Regions from separate parts of the Streptomyces sp. NPDC091649 genome, predicted to be linked through region 1. Evidence: predicted binding sites of a transcription regulator. Region 1 holds the regulator's gene; the other holds the start of a gene.
What was found. The regulator HspR, encoded in region 1, represses chaperone genes until heat shock. The targets are predictions, from matches to a motif close to TTGAGNNNNNNNNNCTCAA.
Positions count from the first base shown of each region.

Region 2: the regulator HspR is predicted to act here: its motif matches at 5,506-5,524, upstream of lon (endopeptidase La).

Region 1 is NZ_JBIVTR010000026.1:9,602-17,228, reverse strand. It holds gene clpB (ATP-dependent chaperone ClpB) at 1-2,070, opposite strand, end outside; gene ACIQMU_RS29880 (TIGR03618 family F420-dependent PPOX class oxidoreductase) at 2,226-2,627, shown strand; gene ACIQMU_RS29875 ((2Fe-2S)-binding protein) at 2,761-3,081, opposite strand; gene ACIQMU_RS29870 (hypothetical protein) at 3,078-3,290, opposite strand; gene ACIQMU_RS29865 (helix-turn-helix transcriptional regulator) at 3,425-4,459, shown strand; gene ACIQMU_RS29860 (hypothetical protein) at 4,734-4,910, shown strand; gene ACIQMU_RS29855 (hypothetical protein) at 5,173-5,709, shown strand; gene ACIQMU_RS29850 (heat shock protein transcriptional repressor HspR) at 5,963-6,415, opposite strand; gene dnaJ (molecular chaperone DnaJ) at 6,417-7,607, opposite strand.
Region 2 is NZ_JBIVTR010000001.1:483,259-490,885, reverse strand. It holds gene ACIQMU_RS02090 (multifunctional oxoglutarate decarboxylase/oxoglutarate dehydrogenase thiamine pyrophosphate-binding subunit/dihydrolipoyllysine-residue succinyltransferase subunit) at 1-2,159, opposite strand, end outside; gene ACIQMU_RS02085 (HAMP domain-containing sensor histidine kinase) at 2,439-3,515, opposite strand; gene ACIQMU_RS02080 (response regulator transcription factor) at 3,512-4,249, opposite strand; gene ACIQMU_RS02075 (spermidine synthase) at 4,515-5,198, opposite strand; gene lon (endopeptidase La) at 5,547-7,627, shown strand, end outside.

The sequences.
Region 1 (7,627 bases):
GACCTCTGGGTGGGCCTTCTCGACCTCGTCCAGGAGCACCACGCTGTACGGGCGGCGGCGGACGGCCTCGGTGAGCTGGCCGCCCTCCTCGTACCCGACGTAACCGGGCGGGGCGCCGACTAGGCGGGCGACGCTGTGCTTCTCGCCGTACTCGCTCATGTCGATGCGGATCATGGCCCGCTCGTCGTCGAACAGGAAGTCCGCGAGCGCCTTGGCCAGCTCCGTCTTGCCGACGCCGGTGGGCCCGAGGAAGAGGAACGAGCCGGTGGGCCGGTCGGGGTCCGCGATCCCGGCCCGCGTGCGGCGCACGGCGTCGGAGACGGCCTGCACGGCCTCGCTCTGCCCGATCAGCCGCTTGCCCAGCTCGCTCTCCATCCGCAGCAGCTTCTGGGTCTCGCCCTCCAGCAGCCGCCCGGCCGGGATGCCCGTCCAGGCGCCGACCACGTCCGCGATGTCGTCCGGGCCGACCTCCTCCTTGACCATGGTGTCCTTGGAGGCTTCCTGCTCCGCCTCGGCGGCCTCCTCCAGCTCCCGCTCCAGGCCCGGGATCTCTCCGTACAGCAGCTTGGAGGCGGCGTCGAAGTCGCCGTCGCGCTGCGCGCGTTCGGCCTGGCCGCGCAGCTCGTCGAGGCGCTCCTTCAGCTCACCGACCCGGTTGAGGCCCTGCTTCTCCTTCTCCCAGCGGGCGTTGAGGCCGCGCAGCTCCTCCTCCTTGTCGGCGAGGTCGCGGCGCAGCCTCTCCAGGCGCTCCTTGGAGGCGGCGTCCGACTCGTTCTTGAGCGCCAGCTCCTCCATGCGCAAGCGGTCGACGGAGCGCTGGAGCTCGTCGATCTCCAGGGGCGAGGAGTCGATCTCCATACGGAGCCGGGACGCGGCCTCGTCGACCAGGTCGATGGCCTTGTCGGGAAGGAAGCGGGAGGTGATGTAGCGGTCGGAGAGAGTGGCGGCGGCCACCAGCGCCGAGTCCGCGATCTGCACCTTGTGGTGGGCCTCGTAGCGGCCCTTGAGCCCGCGCAGGATCGCGATGGTGTCCTCGACGGAGGGCTCGGCGACCAGCACCTGCTGGAAGCGGCGCTCCAGGGCGGGGTCCTTCTCGATGCGCTCGCGGTACTCGTCGAGCGTCGTCGCGCCGACCATGCGCAGCTCACCGCGGGCCAGCATCGGCTTGAGCATGTTGCCCGCGTCCATGGCGGAGTCGCCGCCGGCGCCCGCGCCGACGACGGTGTGCAGCTCGTCGATGAACGTGATGATCCGGCCGTCGCTCTCCTTGATCTCGGAGAGGACGGTCTTCAGCCGCTCCTCGAACTCACCGCGGTACTTCGCGCCCGCGACCATCGCGCCGAGGTCGAGGGAGACCAGCCGCTTGTTCTTCAGACTCTCGGGGACGTCGCCCTTGACGATGCGCTGGGCGAGCCCTTCGACGACGGCGGTCTTGCCGACGCCGGGCTCGCCGATGAGGACGGGGTTGTTCTTCGTCCGGCGCGACAGCACCTGCACGACGCGGCGGATCTCCTGGTCACGGCCGATGACCGGGTCCAGCTTCCCCTCGCGCGCGGCCGCCGTGAAGTCGGTGCCGAACTTCTCCAGGGCCTTGTACTGGCCCTCCGGGTCGGGTGTGGTCACCCGGCGCCCTCCCCTGCTCGTCTCGAATGCGGCCAGCAGCTTCCCGGCACTGGCGCCCTGCCGGTCGAGGATCTCACCGGCACGGCCGCCCCTGGCCGCGATGCCGATCAGCAGGTGCTCGGTGGAGAGGTAGTCGTCGCCCAGCTCCTTCGCCCGCTCCGAGGCGTCCTGGATGACGGCGAGCAGCTCGCGGTCGGGCTGCGGCGGGGCGACGGTGGAGCCGGTGACGCTGGGCAGGGACCCGAGCAGCCGCTCGGTCTCGCCGCGCACCAGCGCCTGGTCGGCCTCGACGGCGGCGAGCAGGTCGATGATGTTCTCGTTCTCCTCGCCCGCCAGCAGGGCGAGGAGAAGGTGCCCCGGGGTGAGGTCGGGATGTCCGTCCTTCACGGCCCTGCCGGTGGCCGCCTGGATGGCGTCCCGGCTCTTGTTCGTCAGCTCGGCGTCCACGTGTGGTCACTCCTCCTCGCGGCTGGTGGGTCGGGCAGGGAACTCGTGAGTCCTGTATTGACTTCGATAACCTGCACAAAGTTGAGTCTATTCCACTCAAGGCGATGGGCGCACGCGCTGCGGAGCCCCGGCGGCGTCCCTCGTACGCTGCATCCATGGCAGACGTACGCAATCCCGCTCCCGAATACGTCGCGTTCTGGCGTGAGAGCCACCTGTCCACCTTGACGACTCCCCGCCCGGACGGCACGCCGCACGTGGTGCCGGTGTGCGTGACGTACGACCCGGAGGCCGGGGTCGCGCGCGTGATCACCGACGGAGGCAGCCGCAAGGTCGCGCACATCCGGGCCGCCGGGCCGGACGGGGCGCGCGTGGCCGTATGCCAGATCGACCGGGCCCGCTGGGCGACCCTGGAGGGCCGCGCGGTCATCCGCACCGAACCGGAGGCCGTCGCGGACGCGGAGGCCCGCCACACGGAGCGCTACGGCCGCGCCCCGCGGATCAACCCGACCCGGGTCGTCATCGAGATCACCCTCGAACGGGCGCTCGGCAAAGCCTGACGCCCTTCCCGGCCACCGCCCCCTCGCTCCGCCCCCGGACGGGAACAGCACAACGGCGCCACCGTGTTCAGGTCACGGTGGCGCCGCTGTGTGGGGGAAGCGCCGGAGCGATAGGTGACGACGGGGGAATCGCTCAGGCACTGCGGGGGGTGGCGGAAAGGGGTTCTGCCTCGAACAGCTCGTGGTCCCGCTGATCGAGATTGACGAAGATCATGCCGTACCTGACGGCACAGCGGACCGGCTGCGGCGCGCCGCGGGGCCGACGGAGACAGCGATAGGCGCGGACGTCCTCGTCCTCTTCCATCACCACGACGATCGGCTCTCCGAACAGGGTGACCATCACCGAGTCGCCACGGCGGGGGAGGGCCGTGAGCAGATCGATGAAATGCCACCCGGAGCGGTAGGCGGTCGCCATCTCGCGTCGGAAGGTGCGGTCGTCCGGCGGGGTGCTCATGCCCGGCCCTGTACGGCCGGAGTGCTCTCCGCCGGCGATCCCGGCGCCGTGTCCGTCGTCCGTGCGGGCATCGAGTCCCAGGCCAGGTCCGGAGGCGGAGCGGCCTGCACCTGCTGGCCGGCCGTACCGTGGGTCACGCCGCCCTCAACGAGGTCAAGAACACTCAGCGCCCCGGTCGTCAGCCCAACGGAGAAGGCAACAGCAAGCACCGAGCGAAGCGTTTTGTTACTCATGATGGGCTTCGTCCTCACTTCCAAGGTTTCCTCTCCCCCGCAGAACAAGACGATGGCTCATCCAGGCACGTCAACGCCACAGAAGCGATGCATCATGTTCCTGCTGATTCATGTTCCTGGGGGGTGGAGAATTGACCACAGACAACACCAAAGCGGTACATCCCCACTCGGTTAGTGCCTTGTGTGACGAGGGCGCACGGCTCTACGCCAGTGCGTTGAGTGTGGGCAAGATAGCTCGTGTGGAGGCGGAAGAGGCCCCTTGTCTGCTGGAATTCGCCCTCCTGCATCCTGATCCCGACGACGCCGACTGGTTGCGTCCGGTACCCCCGTCCGCGGCGCTCACCCAGCGCCTGCATCCGATCGAGCGGGAGATCCAGGAGCGGAGGCGGCTCTCCGTCGAGCTCACCGAGGCGTTCGAACCCTTCATGGCGATCAGCGCCCAGGCTCCGCCGACGACGCACGCGATCACCGTTCTCGAAGGCATCGGCCGCATCAACGCCTCGATAGAGCTGGCCCTCGCCGAGTGCCGCTCGGAAGTCCTCACCATTCAGCCGGGCGGCGGGCGCAGCGAGAACGCGCTCACCATTGCCATGGAACGCGGCCAGATGCTCACGGCACGCGGCGTGGGGATGCGAAGTCTGTACCAGCACACCGTCCGCCACAGCCACGGAACTCTCAATTACGCGGCCCGGATGGCCGAGAGCAAAGTCGAGATCCGGACGCTCGAAGAGCTGATAGAACGGCTGATGATTTTCGATCGCACCGTCGCCTTCATACCGGCCACGGACGACCGCACCGTCGCCCTTGAGCTGCGGCATCCCGGCATCGTGGAGTACCTCACCAAGGTCTTCGAGCAGTTCTGGCACCGCGCGGTGCCCCTTCAGGAACAGATTCCGTACGACTCCGGGACGGACGGAATTTCCGGGGTGAGGCATTCGATCGCGAAACTCCTCGTGGAGGGGCACGTCGACGAGGCGATCGCCCGCCGCCTCGGCATGAACGTACGCACCTGCCGGTCGCATATCGCCAAGCTCAGCGTCGCGCTCGGCAGCAACAGCCGGGCTCAACTCGGATATCTGATCGCACGGTCGGGAATCCTGGAATCGGGCCCCGATCACGCGATCCCGCCCGGCGCCGGTGCGTGACCCCGACGGCGACGGAACAGCCGGGCTCCGGCATCGCGGCGAAGCGTCGCACGCCGGGCACCGCGGCGGAGCGTCACACCAGGCGTCCCGGCGGAGCGTCGCACGCCAGGCGTCCCGGCGGAGCGCCAGAGGTCACGGCGGACGGGGAGACGGCCGCCCGCGCGAGACCCGGCCCCGCCGCCCACCCCACGGTCAGCAGCAGCCCGTACGAGGCAGCCACGGCGTCCGGCAAGGCTGACGCGTAGCCGAGGAGGACGCACGGCGTGACCGCACGGTGCCGCTCATCGCCCACCGGCTCTCGACGGCCACCTCGGCGGACCGGCTGGAACTGTTCGAGAGCGGCCGGGTCAGCGACCACGGACGTCACGAGGAGCTGCTGGAGCACAACGCCCTCCACCGGGTCCTCACCGCGACGCAGTTGACCCCCGCCGGGCCGACCGCACCCCGCTGAACGGATGATTCGGGCAGCCGCCCCGGCCCTGCGAGAATTCCGTGCGTCAACCCACCCGAACCGAACACCCGTGTACCGAACGCCTCTTCGCCGGGCGCTCCCCCTCACCGAACGAGACGTCCGCTCACCGACCACCGCCCGGCCGAGAGCCCCGCCCACCGGACACCGCCCCGCCGGGCGCCCCCTCGCCACCACGCCCCCTTGCGGGACACTCCCTCGCTGAACACCCCCCTCAGCACGACCGAAGGGTTCAAGGATCCAGATGACCGACACCACGCCCCTGCCTCTGCCCGCCGCGACCGAGGACGACCACTACGGCGAAATCTCCGTCGAACTCCTGGGCGACCGGCGGGAGAAGCTCGTCGTGAGTGGCGAGCGGATTCCCACGGTCACCCTCGTCCGCGCGCCCGGGGCCGAGGTCGACGACCACATCGTCATCGGCACCCGGGACCCCCGGCACCTCACGATCACGGTGGACGGCGAGGCCGCGACGATCACCCCCGCCAAGGGCAAGCTGCGGCGGCGGTCGTACCGGGTCGACGTCGTCTGCGCGGGCACGCGCTACCGGCTCGTCCCCGACTCGATCCCCAGCAGCCGGCTGACCCGGGACGGCAAGCGCCTCGGGGACTTCTCGTCGGACGGCGACCGCCGGGTGATCGCCGAGTGGCGGGAGGACGCCGGGACCGTCGAACCGCTCGACGCGGCCATCGGCTACGCGCTGTCGGCGGCCTTCGGCACCGGCGGCCAGCCGATGTGGATGATGCTGGTCGACGCGATCAGCACAGCCCTGCCCGGATAGCGCCGGAGGCCCCGGCCCGGCGGCCACCGGCCTCGCCGCCCTGGCCGGCACCGGTCCCACGCCCACACCGACGGGCGTGCTGTCGGAGACGCGCGACCGATCACGGCGGAGGTTTCCGGCCACCGGGGACGGGCGGGCGCTCGTCGGCCGGGGCGGGGGCCGGGGAAGCGAACACGACGACGGGGCCGGGAGAGCGTCATCCGCTCTCCCGGCCCCGTCGCGCACCATCCCGCCGGCGAGGGCGGGATGGTCCTCAGTCCATCGGCCGTTTCGGCTTCGGCCGCCAGACCACCAGCGCGCTGGTCTGCTGCACGTCCTGGTACGGCACCAGATCCCGGCGGTAGGAGGCGTGCACCTGGGCCTCGCGCTGCCGCAAGGCGACCGCCGCGCCGTCCACCGCCGCCGAGAGCTCGGCGACGCGCTGCTGGAGGGCGGCGACCTGGTTCTCCAGCTCGATGATCCGCTTGATGCCCGCGAGGTTGATGCCCTCGTCCTGCGAGAGCTGCTGCACGGTGCGCAGCAGCTCGATGTCGCGGGCCGAGTAGCGCCGGCCGCGCCCGGCCGTACGGTCCGGGGAGACCAGGCCGAGGCGGTCGTACTGGCGCAGTGTCTGCGGGTGGAGGCCCGAGAGCTGGGCCGCGATCGAGATCACGTACACCGGTGTCTCGTCGGTCAGCTGGTACGGATTGCGTCGACGGCCGTCCATCTCAAGCTCCCTTCGCCGCCTGGAACAGTTCCGCCCGCGGGTCCACGTCCGCGGTCGCCTTCCGGTAGACCTCCAGGGCGTCCCGGGCCTCCTGGCCCAGGTCCCCGGGGACCGCCACCTCCACGGTGACCAACAGGTCGCCGCGGGTGCCGTCCTTGCGCACCGCGCCCTTGCCCCGGGCGCGCATCGTACGTCCGTTGGGGGTGCCGGCGGGGAGCTTCAGGGTGACCGGGGGGCCGCCGAGAGTGGGGACCTTCACCTCGCCGCCGAGCGTCGCCTCCGGATAGGTGACGGGCACGGTGACCGTGAGGTTGTCGCCCTTGCGGCCGAAGACCGGGTGGGCGTCGACGTGGACGACGACGTAGAGGTCGCCTGCCGGGCCGCCGCGTTCGCCCGCGCCGCCCTTGCCGCGCAGCCGGATCCGCTGGGCGTCGGAGACGCCCGCCGGAATCCTCACCTGCATGGTGCGCGCCGACTTCGCCCGGCCGCTGCCCTTGCAGACATCGCAGGGGTCCTGGGCGATGAGGCCCCGGCCCTTGCAGTCCACGCAGGGGTCGGTGAGCGAGAAGCCGCCGCCGCTGCCGCGCGAGACCTGACCGGTGCCGACACAGGTCGGGCAGACCCTGGGGGTGCCGTTCTTGTCGCCGGTGCCCGAGCACGCCTTGCAGGGTGCCTGGCTCGACATCCGCAGCGGGACCGTGGCCCCGTCGACCGCCTCGGTGAAGCTGAGCGTCACCTCGGACTCGATGTCCTGGCCGCGCTTCGGCTGGACGCGGGTGCCCGCGCCGCCGCGGTTGAACAGCCCGCCGAAGACGTCGCCGAGACCGCCACCGCCGCCGAAGCCGCCGCCCGCGCCGCCCTGTCCGCCACCCGGGGCTCCCCCTCCGAAGAGGTCGCCCAGGTCGAAGTTGAAGTTGCCGCCCGCACCACCGGGGCCGGGGCGGAAGCCGCCGTTGCCGAAGAGCGCGCGCGCCTCGTCGTACTCCTTGCGCTTCTTGGGGTCACCGAGGACGTCGTTCGCCTCGGACACCTCCTTGAAGCGCTCCTCGGCCTTGGCGTCACCCTTGTTGGCGTCCGGGTGGAACTCGCGGGCGAGCTTCCGGTACGCCTTCTTGACCTCGGCGTCGGTGGCGTCCTTGGGGACGCCGAGAACCTTGTAGTAGTCCTTCTCGACGAAGTCCTTCGTGCTCATCGACGTCCCTCCTTCCGGAC
Region 2 (7,627 bases), on a different contig from region 1:
ACCACGTGCACGGTGCCGCCGGTGCGGTAGCCGCGCAGCTGCGACATGTTGAGCGTCTCGGCGACGACGCCCTGGCCCGCGAAGGCCGCGTCGCCGTGGAGCGCGACCGGCAGGACCGTGAAGTCCGTGCCGCCCTTGTTGATGATGTCCTGCTTGGCGCGGGCGATGCCCTCCAGGACCGGGTCGACCGCCTCCAGATGCGAGGGGTTCGCGGCCAGCGAGACCTTGATCTGCTCGCCGTCCAGACCGGTGAAGGTGCCCTCGGCGCCCAGGTGGTACTTGACGTCGCCGGAGCCGTGCATCGAGCGCGGGTCGAGGTTGCCCTCGAACTCCCGGAAGATCTGCGCGTACGACTTGCCGACGATGTTCGCCAGCACGTTCAGCCGGCCGCGGTGGGCCATGCCGATGACGACCTCGTCGAGGCGGGCCTCGGCGGCGGAGTCGAGGACGGCGTCGAGCAGCGGGATGACGGACTCGCCGCCCTCCAGCGAGAACCGCTTCTGACCGACGTACTTCGTCTGGAGGAACGTCTCGAACGCCTCCGCGGCGTTCAGCCGGCGCAGGATGCGCAGCTGCTCCTCGCGCTCGGGCTTCGGGCGCGGGCGCTCGACCCGGTCCTGGAGCCACTGGCGCTGCTTCGGGTCCTGGATGTGCATGAACTCGATGCCGGTGGTGCGGCAGTACGACTCACGCAGCACGCCGAGGATGTCGCGGAGCTTCATCATCGTCTTGCCGGCGAACCCGCCGACCGCGAACTCGCGCTCCAGGTCCCACAGGGTGAGGCCGTGCTCGGTGATGTCCAGGTCGGGGTGCTTGCGCTGGTGGTACTCCAGCGGGTCGGTGTCGGCCATGACGTGGCCGCGGACCCGGTAGGAGTGGATCAGCTCGAAGACCCGCGCGGCCTTGGTGACGTCGTCGTCGTGCGAGGCGTCGATGTCCTTGAGCCAGCGGACCGGCTCGTAGGGGATGCGCAGCGCCTTGAAGATCTCGTCGTAGAACTCGTTCTCGCCCAGCAGCAGCTGGGACAGGACCCGCAGGAACTCGCCGGAGGCGGCGCCCTGGATGACCCGGTGGTCGTAGGTCGAGGTCAGCGTCATGACCTTCGAGATGCCGAGCTTGTTCAGGGTGTCCTGCGACGTGCCCTGGAACTCCGCCGGGTAGTCCATCGCGCCGACGCCCATGATGAGGCCCTGACCGGGCATCAGGCGGGGCACCGAGTGGACGGTGCCGATGCCGCCGGGGTTGGTCAGCGAGGCGGTGACGCCGGAGAAGTCGTCCATGCCGAGCTTGCCGATGCGGGCACGCTTGACGATGTCCTCGTACGCCTGCCAGAACTCGAAGAAGTTGAGCGTCTCGGCCTTCTTGATGGCCGCGACGACCAGCTGGCGGTCACCGTTCGGCTTCACCAGGTCGATGGCCAGACCCAGGTTGATGTGCTCCGGCTTGACCAGGGTCGGCTTGCCGTCCTTCATGGCGAAGGAGTAGTTCATCGACGGCATGGCCTTGAGGGCCTGCACCATCGCGTACCCGATGAGGTGCGTGAAGGAGATCTTCCCGCCGCGGGCGCGCTTGAGGTGGTTGTTGATGACGATGCGGTTGTCGAACAACAGCTTCACCGGGACCGCGCGGACGGAGGTGGCCGTCGGCAGCTCCAGCGAGGCGTTCATGTTCTTCGCGACGGCGGCCGAGGGGCCGCGCAGCGTCACGTACTCCGGGCCGGCCGGGGCCTCGGTGGACTCGTCCGCCGGGGCCTTGGCGGGCGCGGCGGCGGGCTTCGCCGCCGCGGGCTTCGGCTTGGCCGGGGCGGCCTTGGCCGGGGCCGGCTGCGCGGGCGCCGCCGGAGCGGCTGCGGGCGCGGCCTTCGCCGGGGCCGGAGCGGCCGCCGGAGCGGACGCGGCCGGAGCGGCCGGGGCCTCGGTCACCGGGGCCCCCGAGGCCCCGGCGCCGGGAACGGGCTCGTCCGCCGTGCCGGAGGCGCCCGGCTTGTAGTCGGCGAAGAAGTCCCACCAGGCGCGATCGACCGAACTGGGATCCTGGAGGTACTGCTGGTAGATCTCGTCGACGAGCCATTCATTGGCACCGAACGCCGCGGCCGGGCTGGTGCCCGGACCGGCTTGGTCGGTCGAGATGCTCGAGTTACTGGGGGACTGAGACGACACGGCGGCAACCGCCCTCTTCCGCTTCACAAGGTGATGGACAGCGGAAATCAAGGCTACGCCCCCCAAACCGTTCCTTGCAGACCGGGCCGGTGCTTCGTCGTGCACATCACATCGGAAGGCGGGTTTCGGCGCAGGAAATGGCGGGAAACAAGCGAGGTTCCGCTGCACTTCGGGTACGCGGGAACGTGGATACGGTCAGACCGTATCCCCTTGAGATCCCCTGCTGGCAGGACACCGGTGAGCGTGCCCTGACGCTTCGAGCCTATGCCAACCGGGTCGTCAGTCGCGCGGCTCGGGGATTCCCGGGAGGGTGACCTGGATGCGGCAGCCCCGTGCGGACTCGGCCACCCCGATCCGCCCGCCGTGCAGTTCGACCGCCCAGCGGGCGATGGCCAGCCCCAGTCCCGTGCCGCCGTCGCTGCCCGGGCCGTGCGGGGAGGGCGCCTGCCCCCGGTTGAACCGCTCGAACACCCGGTGGCGCTCCGCCTCCGGGATGCCGGGCCCCTCGTCGACGACTTCCAGCTCCAGCGACTCCGGCCGGGCCCCGCGCCGGGCCAGCACCGTCACCCGGCCGTGCGGCGGACTGTGCTTGACCGCGTTGTCGATGAGGTTGGCGACCACCTGGTGCAGCCGCTCGGGGTCCGCGTGCGCGGTGAGCTCCGGCGGCGAAACGTCCAGATGCAGGTGGACGTCCGTACGGGAGTGGTTGCCCGAACCCGACGACAGCCGTCGATGCGAGGCGGCGAGGTTGGCCTCCTTCAGTACGCCCGAGAGATACGGCCACACCTCGAAACGGCGTGCCTTGAGCGTGACGACCCCGTTGTCCAGGCGCGACAGGTCCAGCAGCGTCTCGACCAGTCGGCCGAGCCGCTCCGTCTGCTTCAGCGCCGTGCGCATCGTCTCGGGGTCGGCGGCGGACACCCCGTCCACCACGTTCTCCAGCACGGCTCTCAGCGCCGCGATGGGCGTGCGCAGTTCATGGCTGACGTTGGCCACCATCTCCTTGCGATGCCGGTCCTCCGCCTCCAGATCGTCCGCCATGCGGTTGATCGTCTGCGCCAGGTCGCCCAGCTCGTCCCGCCGCCCGGCGCCGCTCACCCGGCGGGTGTAGTCGCCGTGCGAGATGGACCGGGCCACCGCTCTCATCTCGTCCAGCGGCGCGGTCAGGCCGTGCGCCACGAACTGGGTGATCAGCAGCGTGGCGATCACCGAGAACACCGTGATGAAGCGGAACTCCGTACGGGTCCGCAGCGCGACGATCAGCAGCCCCGTGGTGATGAACACCGACACCACGACGAGCGTGCCCAGCTTGGCCTTGATCGAGAAGGGCCGCAGTCCGGACCCTGGCCGCGTCATGGCGCGGGGGTCTCCAGGGCGTAGCCCACGCCGTGCACGGTGCGGATCCGCTCCGCGCCGATCTTCCGGCGCAGCGCCTTGATGTGGCTGTCGACCGTGCGGGTGCCCGAGGCGTCCGCCCAGTCCCACACCTCGGCCAGCAACTGCTCCCGGGAGAGCACCGCGCGCGGGGTGTTGGCGAGACAGACCAGCAGGTCGAACTCGGTCGGCGTGAGGTGGACGTCCTCGGCGCGCACCCGGACCCGGCGCTGCGCGTGGTCGATCTCCAGCTCGCCCAGGCGCAGTATGCCGCTGCGCGGCGTGACCGCCGCCAGCGCGGCCCGCTCCACCCGGCGCAGCAGCACGTGCACCCGGGCCGCCAGCTCCCGCATGGAGAACGGCTTGGTCATGTAGTCGTCGGCGCCGACCCCGAGCCCGACCAGCATGTCGGTCTCGTCGTCACGCGCGGTGAGCATCAGCACCGGCACCGGGCGCTGTGCCTGCACCCGGCGGCAGACCTCCAGGCCGTCGAAGCCGGGAAGCATGATGTCGAGCACCATCAGGTCGGGCTGCCATGCCTCTGCCGCGTCCACGGCCGCGGGGCCGTCCAGCGCGGTCTGCACCAGGAAGCCCTCCGCCCGCAGCCGGGCGGAGATGGCGTCGACGATCGTGGCGTCGTCCTCGACCACCAGCACCCGGCGCTGGGCCCCTGGGGTGGCCGCGACGCCGTTGTGGGTGGTGTGTGTCTGTTCCATCGCCCCGCCCCTGCCCGTTCTCGCGGGAGCCATTCCCCCGGAGGCACGGTTTTCGCTCGTGGATTTCGTGGGTGATCCCGTGTTCCGGTCAGCAGCGTAAAGGCAGCGGAGGGCTCCCGGCTACGCAGGGTGTTCCCCCGGCGGTGGGCTTTCCCGCCCCGGTGGCGGGCGGACCGTCGCCCGAGCGGCCCCGGGGCGGGCGGATCGTCGCCCTTGTGCCGGTTGGCCCGTGCCGCTGCCCGGGCCGCGCGTACCGGGAGGGGGTTCAGGACGCCCGAAGTGCGAGATGGACCACGTCGGGCACACCTCGGGCAACCGTCACCTCTTCGGTCACAACCCCGCTGAACCCGGCATTCCGCAGCGCCTGCTCGAAGGCGGGCGACGGCTGCGCGGACCAGACGGCGAGCACTCCGCCCGGCGTCAGCCGCTCGTGGCAGTGCGCCAGACCGGCGGGGGAGTAGAGGTTCTCGTTGCTCTCCGTCACGGTCCAGTCGGGCCCGTTGTCGATGTCCAGGCACAGGGCGTCGTAACGCTCCGTGGTGGTACGGAGGTGGGCGACCAGGTCCGTGCGGACGATCCCGGTCCGGGGGTCGGTGAGCGCCGGACCGGAGATCCGCTCCAGCGGCCCGGCGAGGTGCCAGTCCACGATCGCCTGCTCCCGCTCGACCACCACGATCCGGCCCCAGCGCTCCTCCTCGGCGGCCCGCGCCAGGGAGAACCCGACGCCCAGACCGCCGATCAGCACGGAAGGGGCGGTCCGTGCGGCGGGCAGCGCGGCCAGTGCGGCGTCGATCAGCAGCCGCTCGGAGCGCCCGTCGGAGGTGTCCATGAGGAAGCAGCCGTTGGCGATGATCTCGAAGTGCTCCCCGCGCTCCCGCAGCACGACCTCGCCGAAGGGGCCCTCGCGGCGGTCGAGGACGACGGGGGCGTGGTCGGAGCGCGTCGGCAGCGGCGCGGGCGACACGGGCGCGGACCGTACAGGCGCGGATCGCGTCGATTCCGTCGATTCTGGGGCGGACATCGCGGACATGGGTGGCTCTCCGGTCTCCTGGCGTAGCTGTGGGTGTGCGCCATCCTGTCCCGCCCCCGGACCGAAAGGCCAGCGCGTTTCCGGCTCCGGAGGCGGGGAACAACGGCCCGTCCCGCGGTGCTCCCGTACAGGAGGGCCGGGCCCGGCGGGAAAGCGGGCCGGCGTCCCGAGTGTCTGATCGCTCAGAGCGAACAAGCGGTAGGGAACATTCGGCGGCTCAGGAGCATTGAGTCGATGTAGCTCAACTTGCCTGCCGAAGGGGAGATCATGACTCACGAGTCCGAGACGTTCACACCGATCGACCTGCCCGTGCTGCCGCTCGACGACGAGGTCGTCCTGCCCGGCATGGTGGTGCCGCTCGACCTGTCCGACACCGAGGTGCGCGCCGCCGTCGAGGCCGCGCAGGCCGCCGCCCGCCCCGACGGCGGCAAGCCCGAGGTGCTCCTGGTCCCGCGGATCGACGGGACGTACACCGGCACCGGTGTGCGCGGCACCGTCGAGCAGGTCGGACGGCTGTCGGACGGGGACCCGGGCGCGCTCATCCGGGCCCGCGACCGGGTCCGCATCGGCGCCGGTACCAGCGGCCCCGGCCGGGCGCTCTGGGTCGAGGGGACCGTGCTCGAAGCGGTCGTGCCCGACCCCCTGCCCGGATCCGCCGCCGAGCTCGTCAAGGAGTACAAGGCGCTCGCCACCAGCTGGCTGAAGAAGCGCGGCGCCTGGCAGGTCGTGGACCGGGTCCAGCAGATCGACGACATCTCCGCGCTCGCCGACAACTCCGGATACTCGCCGTTCATCACCACCGCCCAGAAGGTCCGGCTGCTGGAGACCGACGACCCGATCGCCCGGCTGAAGCTCGCCATCCAGTGGCTGAGCGAGCACCTCGCCGAGCAGGACGTGGCCGAGTCCATCGCCAAGGACGTCCAGGACGGCGTCGACAAGCAGCAGCGCGAATTCCTGCTGCGCCGCCAGCTGGACGCCGTACGCAAGGAGCTCTCCGAGCTCAACGGCGACCCGGGGGACGAGTCCGACGACTACCGGGCCCGCGTCGAGGCCGCCGACCTGCCGGAGCACGTCCGCGAGGCGGCGCTCAAGGAGGTCGAGAAGCTGGAGCGGTCCAGCGACCAGTCACCCGAGGGGTCCTGGATCCGCACCTGGCTGGACACCGTCCTCGAACTGCCCTGGACCGAGCGCACCGAGGACGCCTACGACATCCGCGGCGCCCAGGAGGTCCTGGACGCCGAGCACGCCGGTCTCGCCGACGTGAAGGAACGCATCACCGAGTACCTCGCGGTGCGCAAGCGCCGTGCCGACCGGGGCCTGGGCGTCGTGGGGGGCCGCCGCGGCGGCGCGGTGCTGGCCCTCGTCGGCCCGCCCGGCGTCGGCAAGACCTCCCTCGGCGAGTCCGTCGCGCACGCCATGGGCCGCGAGTTCGTCCGCGTCGCGCTCGGCGGCGTCCGGGACGAGGCGGAGATCCGCGGCCACCGGCGTACGTACGTGGGCGCGCTCCCCGGCCGGATCGTGCGGGCGATCAAGGAGGCCGGTTCGATGAACCCGGTCGTCCTGCTCGACGAGATCGACAAGGTCGGCTCCGACTTCCGGGGCGACCCGGCCGCCGCCCTCCTCGAAGTCCTCGACCCGGCCCAGAACCACACCTTCCGCGACCACTACCTGGAGGTCGAGCTCGACCTCAGCGACGTCGTCTTCCTGGCCACGGCCAACGTGCTCGAAGCCATCCCGGAGGCCCTGCTCGACCGTATGGAGCTGGTCCGCCTCGACGGCTACACGGAGGACGAGAAGGTCGTCATCGCCCGGGACCACCTGCTCCCGCGCCAGCTGGAGCGGGCCGGCCTGGAGAAGGACGAGGTCGTCCTGGAGGAGTCGGCGCTGCGCAAGCTGGCCGGCGAGTACACCCGCGAGGCGGGCGTGCGGAATCTGGAACGGGCCGTCGCCCGGCTGCTCCGCAAGGTCGCGGCCCAGCACGAGCTGGGCGACCGCGAGCTGCCGTTCACGGTGACCGACGCGGACCTGCGCGGCCTGATCGGCCGTCCGCACCACGTGCCCGAGTCCGCCCAGGACCCGGCCGAGCGCCGTACCGCGGTGCCGGGCGTCGCCACCGGGCTCGCGGTGACCGGGGCGGGCGGTGACGTCCTCTTCGTCGAGGCGTCGCTCGCCGACCCGGAGACCGGGGCGTCCGGGCTGACCCTGACCGGTCAGCTCGGGGACGTCATGAAGGAGTCGGCGCAGATCGCGCTGAGCTTCCTGCGGTCCCACGGCGCGGAACTGGAGCTGCCGGTCGCGGACCTCAAGGACCGGGGGGTGCACATCCACTTCCCGGCGGGCGCGGTCCC